DNA from 3 places in the Aestuariivirga litoralis genome. Region 3 is predicted to be linked to each of the others. Evidence: riboswitches for the same ligand, from Rfam matches in the RefSeq annotation. Region 3 holds a riboswitch; each other region holds the start of a gene.
What was found. Region 3 has a riboswitch for cobalamin ahead of bluB (5,6-dimethylbenzimidazole synthase). Riboswitches for the same ligand answer to the same signal wherever they lie in the genome.
Positions count from the first base shown of each region.

Region 1 (2,199 bases), on a different contig from region 3:
CCAGACCTCTGTGAGGTTCTCGAGATCGTAATCCACGCCTTCAACCGCATCCTTGTGCACCAGCCATTTGGTGGTCACTTCGGTTTCGGTGGCGCTGATCGGCAATATGCGGAACACGATGGCCTGGTCGGCCAGAAAATGATTCCAGGTATTTGGATAGTGATACATCAGCAGGCTACCGGCATCATTGAAGGGCATCGTGCCCATGCGCTTGGTCACGGCGGCCTTGGTGCTCATCGTATAGCTTTCGGCATTGCCCAGCAGCGGCACGCGCGCCAGACGCCATTGCATCTTGGCCTGATGCACAAAGCGTGACGGCAGGCCCGCCGCATCGCAACGCTGCCAATGCGCCATGATTTCCGGCGAGGCCGAATCCGGCCCATCCATCGCGCCGATCTTCGGGTTATCCGAGAAGGTGCGGCACAAAGACGGATGCGAGCCGGAGCAGTGATAGCATTCGCGGTTGTTCTCGATGACCAGCTTCCAATTGCCCTTCTCGATAATGGTGGAGCTGAACGCCACCTTGGCATCTTGAAGTGCTGAGGGCGCGAGATACTTCATCGCGGTTTGAGCCAGCTCGGCAATCGGCGGCGGAATATCGGCGAGGCAGATATAAACCACGCCCGCCATGTCGATGCAGTGAACTTTCTTCAGGCCGTAAGCCGCAGCATCAAAACCTTCGCCCATTTCACGCGCATAGAGCAGCTTGCCGTCGAGATCATAAGTCCACTGATGATAGGGGCAGACCAGCTTTTGCGTGGAACCCGTGGCATGCGAACACAGACGCTGGCCACGGTGGCGGCACACATTGTGAAAGGCGCGGATGCGGTTGTCACTGCCGCGAATGATGACGACGGGATAGGCACCCACTTGCATCGTGGCATAAGCGCCGGGCTTGGCCAGCTCGCAGGCCGGAACAGCAAACAGCCACTCCTTGTAGAAGATGTGCTGAAGGTCCGCCTCCAGCACACCGGGATCAGAGTAGAGTTCGCGCGACAGCGAAAAATTGCGCTTGCGGGCGGAAAGCTGCGCCTGGATATCGTGGGTGTTCAACATAACGTCCTCGCAAGTTCCATGCTTCCCCGCATGGGTGGAATAAATATTACGACGGACTAATGCGGGGCTGGGTGATGAACCTGGCACGCGCATCGAAACACCGCCCGCCGCGGTTCGACTATATGCAAGGCTGGTTTCCGGGCTTTAGCGAGCTCCTCCCAGGATCAGCCGCAGCGCCTTCCCAGGTTAAACCCAGTGGCATCAATTGCAGCCTTTTCTCTCGCCTACCGTTGCGGGGGCAGCGTTGGTTTAAGCCAACTTCCCAATTCTCCGCTGTCTCCAGCGGCACCTTACGCGGTGAAAGCTAACATGTGATTTTGCGACGGCACGGATAAAAGCGACATGCGGAATGAAATCCGCGCGAGAATGCGAGTGGCTTTGTTAGTAGCGGCTGACCGAAAGATGCTCGGCCGTATCTTCGCGCCAGGCCAGCGTGCAGGAGCGCGCGGCCTGCGCCACATCCATGCCCTTTTCGCGCACGGCAAGCAGGAAAAACGCCGTCATGTCTTCAGCCAGTGCACCAATGTCGCAGGTGTCTTCATCTTCCAGCGCACCGGCAATGCGATTGGCCGCAGAAGCCATCAGCGCCTGGGCTTTCTGACGGCCTATATTGCAGGCCGAGCGCCAGCTCTCCAACAAGTCAGAGCGTTTCAGTTCGATCAGCACATCTTCTTGCAGCACCAGAGGAATATTGCCCCGGCTGCGGATCTCACGCACCGGAGAACCCGTCTTATCCGAGACTGGGCAGGAAATGATAAAGCCAGTTGCCAAGGGAAATTGATCTCTCATCGCACTCACCCCGCGCCTCAAACGCAGGCGCACACTCACTCACAGGAATGAAAGAGTGCGCCTGTCAGGTTGCAAAACCGTTAAAAAGCGAGGGATTTGCCTAAGCTTTGAGCAACCACTCATGTTCCGGCGCGTTGTAGAACTTCCACACGCGCTTCGGGCCGGCCATCACATTGAGGTAATAAAGGTCATAGCCATGGATGGCGGCACAGGGATGGTAGCCCTTCGGCACCATCACAACGTCTCCATCTTCCACCGCCATCGCCTCATCCAGCTTGCGGTCATCGGTATAGACGCGCTGGAAGGCAAAGCCCTGCGGTGGGTTCAGGCGGTGATAATACGTTTCTTCCAGCA
Region 1 covers NZ_WAHS01000002.1:676,945-679,143, forward strand. Annotated here, with positions in the region: gene F8B91_RS15020 (aromatic ring-hydroxylating oxygenase subunit alpha) at 1-1,056, opposite strand, end outside; cobalamin riboswitch at 1,168-1,364, opposite strand; gene F8B91_RS15025 (hypothetical protein) at 1,438-1,845, opposite strand; gene iolB (5-deoxy-glucuronate isomerase) at 1,946-2,199, opposite strand, start outside.
Region 1: another riboswitch for cobalamin. It lies ahead of F8B91_RS15020 (aromatic ring-hydroxylating oxygenase subunit alpha); the one in region 3 lies ahead of bluB (5,6-dimethylbenzimidazole synthase).

Region 2 (2,199 bases), 120 kb from region 3:
TAGGAACCTTCATCGGCAGCCATATCAGCAATCTGGTCAGCAGCCGTCGAGGCATCATCATTGTTCGCCTGGGTCGCTTCGGCCAGCATCTGCGTAGGCGGTTCCACCGCCTGCGGCATGGCCTTCATGGCCACATTGGTCTGGTTGACTGGGCTGGTCAGGCTGCCCGTCAAAATCGGATCAGCAGCGGCATCGTCAAGCTCGGCCACATCGGAATAGGCCTTCATCTTTTCCTGGGCGGGAGCAAATTTCGGATCGGCTTGCAGCGCGGCCTTCAGGAACTTCTTGGCTTCAATCGGACGCTTCAGGGCTTCATAGGCCTGGGCCTCGCCGAAATAGACCACGGCTGGCTGCGGATGGTTGTTCTTGATCGCGCGCTCATAGTCCGAGATCGAGAATAGATATTGCCCGCTGTCACGCAACGCATTGGCGCGCGCCAGATAGGATTGCGAGAAATTGGCATCGATCAGCAGCGAGCTGGTGTAGTCTTCAATCGCCAGAACCGGGCTCTTCACCCGTTCCTGCGCGAGACCGCGATTGTAAAGCGCGCGGGCCCTAATGTCAGTGGGCATGGCATCCAGATTGAGAGCTGCAGTGTAATCTTCCACTGCCTTGCTATCCTGCCCCAGCTTCTGGAACGCCAGAGCCCGGTTGAGATAGGCATTGGCCAGGGCTTCAGGCCCCAGCTGCTGCGATGAAATCGCCTGGCTGAACTGCTCCACCGATTGGGTGGCATTGCCTGCGGAAAGCGCCTGATAGGCCGAAGCCGTCAAAGCATCTGCAGAACCGGCAGCGAAAGAGGAACCGGCACTTGCGCCCACCGCTGCAAGAAAAACCGAACACACCAACGCCAGAGAAACGCGACTTACCTTCATGATCAACGGAGTGTGGACCCTTACGGTTAAGACTCCGTTGCCGAACCGTCAGATTATAGTGAAGAAAGCCTTAAAAACTGGGCTTGTTTTGGCACAGCTTGACTCAGCTGTCCCCGCTTGCCAAACCGCACCCATCCGGTGCCCCAAGGATGACCATTCACGGGGCTTCAAAGGGAATTTGGTGCGGCTGACCCAATCCGGGAGCCAAGGCCAGAACTGCCCCCGCAACTGTGAGCGGCGAGGACCAGGCATCAACACCACTGGGAAACCGGGAAGGTTGTCTGGATCCAGCGACCCGCGAGTCAGGAGACCTGCCGGATCAGCGTGGAAACGCTGCCGATCAACCAATGGCTTCACGGAGGGTGAACACTGCCATGACTGATACGACTTCGACCGAGAAGATTCCCGCTACCGTCATCACCGGTTTTCTGGGCGCCGGCAAAACCACTTTGATCCGCAACCTGTTGCAGAATGCCGGCGGCCGCAAGATCGCCCTCATCGTCAACGAGTTCGGCGATGTGGGTGTGGATGGCGACATCCTGAAAGCCTGCGGCAGCGATGCCTGCGCGGAAGATGACATTATCGAACTGGCCAATGGCTGCATCTGCTGCACCGTGGCTGATGAATTCATCCCGACGATGGAAAAGCTGCTGGCCCGCACAAGGCCAGATCACATCATCATCGAAACCTCGGGTCTCGCTCTGCCACAGCCGCTGGTGCGCGCTTTCAATTGGCCCGAAATCAAATCACGCGTCACGGTGGATGGCGTGGTCACCATGGTGGACGGCAAGGCACTCTCCGAAGGCCGCTTCGCTGATGACGAAGAAGCCATCGCCAAGGCCCGCGCTGAAGACCCGAACCTGGAACACGAAAACCCCATCTGGGAATTGTTCGAAGACCAGCTGAACTGCGCTGATCTGGTGATCCTCAACAAGACAGATCTTCTCGACGCACAGGCGCTGGGCGCAGTGTCGGACGAGCTGAAGGGCCAGATCCGCAAGGGCACAAAGCTCGTCAACACCACGCAAGGCGTGATTGATGCTGCCGTGCTGCTGGGCGTGAAAGCTGACGCCGCGGTTGATCTGCACAACCGCCTGTCTCACCACGAGATGGAAGGCGAGGAACAGCACGACCATGATGATTTCGTAACCTTCATCGTGGATATGCCGCAGGGCCTCGACCAGAAGGCGCTCACCGCGCGCATCGCCAGCACCATCGCAGCGCATGACATTCTGCGCCTCAAAGGCTTCGCTGCCGTTCCGGGCTCGGATGCGCGCCTGCTCATCCAGGCCGTCGGACCCCGCCTCAATTCCTATTTTGACCG
Region 2 covers NZ_WAHS01000001.1:636,537-638,735, reverse strand. Annotated here, with positions in the region: gene F8B91_RS03330 (SPOR domain-containing protein) at 1-875, opposite strand, end outside; cobalamin riboswitch at 995-1,208, shown strand; gene cobW (cobalamin biosynthesis protein CobW) at 1,250-2,199, shown strand, end outside.
Region 2: another riboswitch for cobalamin. It lies ahead of cobW (cobalamin biosynthesis protein CobW); the one in region 3 lies ahead of bluB (5,6-dimethylbenzimidazole synthase).

Region 3 (2,199 bases):
TGGCGAAAGCCAAGGCCTCGCCAGTCAAAAAGTCTCCCAAGAAGGAGAAGGGGCCCAGCCCGAAAGAGCGCCAGCGCTTCACGCTTTACGGCAGTGCCACGTCCGGCCCGACCTATACGGCTGCGCTCGCACTTTCGCTGATGAAGCATCCCTATTCCTATATTCACGTCAATCTGCGCGAAGGTGCGCACAAGCAGCCTGATTATCTGGTGAAGAACCGCTACGGGCAGGTGCCGGCGCTGCGTGACGGGCAGATTTATGCGGTGCAATCCGCTGCCATCCTGATGCATCTGGCTGAGAGTCTCGACAAGTTCAATTCCAAGGTGCCGGTGGAAAAGCAGCGCATCCGCGAGTGGCTGTTCTGGCAGTGGGACAAGCTGGCAGTGCCGGTGTTCCGCCTGCGTGCGCAGCAACGCGGCACGCGCCAGTTCGGTTCGGAAGTGCGCACCATGTATGATACCGAAGCCAAGGCGGCGCTTGCCGTTCTGGAACAGGAACTGGGCAAGTCGCCCTGGATCGTGGGAAAGAAGGCTTCGATTGCCGATATCGGCGTTTATGGTGTGCTGCGTTATGCGCCCGAAGCTGGCATTGACCTCTCGCATTATCCGCACCTGCAAGCATGGAAAAAGCATTTTGAGGAATTGCCGGGCTTTGCGACGCCCGAACAATTGCTGCCGCTGGAAAGCCGGCTTATTTAATAAGGGCGCAAATTCTGATCGCAAAAGTCTGCAACTTTTGCGGAGTGTGCGCTGTCACGGGTTGCCCCAGCTTTCATTGAAGATCAGGCTGTCGAGATCCAGCCGCTGGCGCCAGCCGCGCAGCTCCAGCTCTGGCGTGGCATAAAGCTCATCCACATATCCGATGCAGAGATAGGCTACCGGCACGACATGGTCAGGCAGTTGCAGGATTTTGCGCAGCTCGGCATCACGAACGATGCTTACCCAGCCCACACCGATGCCTTCGGCGCGTGCCGCCAGCCACAGGTTTTGCACGGCACAGACGGTGGAATAGAGATCAGTGTCATAATTGTGGGTGCGGCCCAGCACGACGGGGCCGCCGCGACTGCGGTCGCAAGTAATGCAGAGATTGATTGGTGCCGCTGAAATGCCTTCGAGTTTTAGAGACGAATAAAGCGCGCGGCGTTCATCCGGAAACAGCGCCGCCGCTTCATCATTGGCGCGGCTGAAGGCCATCTTCATCAAGGTTTTCTGGAAGACGCTTTTGATGACGATGAAATTCCATGGCTGCATGAAACCTACCGAAGGCGCGTGGTGGGCCGCCGTTAGCAGGCGCTTCAGAACATCGTCGGGAACTGGCTTGCCAGCCTTGAACTGGCTGCGCACATCACGGCGCGTGAAGATGGCCTTGTAAACGCTTTCGCGTTCCTCGGCGGAAAACTCTGAAGCTGCAACTGGCGCAACGGACGACATGTGCATGAGAGTCCCTTCTCTTGCATTGACCGATCACGCCGCCGTCCATACGGCGCGATCCTTTGTTGTCTGGCAGGTCTTCTGACTTCGGCTTCATCTGCCGCGAGCGCCTTCCCGGTTTTCACCAGTGGCCTTGCTACGGCATCCGCCTTACAGCGCTGGGCGCGTCACGGGTTTGCACCGTGTTCCCTATTCTCCCGCAGCCTTTTCAGGCCACAAGCACCAAACATGCCCTGACTAGACCGGGGCAGGCGGGTACGCAAGTGGGGTCAAGCAGCGGCTCTTGCCCGCGGATCGATCTCAAGCACGAATTCGTTGATCATGCGGCTGAGGGTTGCCGTCTGCTGGGTGAGGATGAGTGTGGACGAATTGATTTCCTCGGCCAAGGCGGCATTCTGCTGGGTGCTGCGGTCAAAATCATGGGCAGCGGAATTGACCTCGTCGAGGTTGGTTGCCTGCGAATGGGCGGCGGCGGCCATTTCATTGATCTTGTCGGTGACTTCCTCGACCTTGCCGACGATGTTGCTGAGCGCCGTGCCGGTCTGGCCCACCATGCTCACACCGTTCTGCACATCGTCAGTGGATTTGATGATCAGGCTCTTGATGCTCTTCGTCGCTTCCGATGAGCGCGCGGCGAGCGAACGCACTTCAGTTGCCACTACGGCAAAGCCCCGGCCGGCATCACCGGCACGCGCGGCTTCAACGCCGGCATTGAGTGCCAAAAGATTTGTCTGGAAGGCAATGTCCTCGATCAGGTTGGTGATCTTGG
Region 3 covers NZ_WAHS01000001.1:760,479-762,677, forward strand. Annotated here, with positions in the region: gene F8B91_RS04030 (glutathione S-transferase family protein) at 1-698, shown strand, start outside; gene bluB (5,6-dimethylbenzimidazole synthase) at 753-1,436, opposite strand; cobalamin riboswitch at 1,485-1,672, opposite strand; gene F8B91_RS04040 (methyl-accepting chemotaxis protein) at 1,700-2,199, opposite strand, start outside.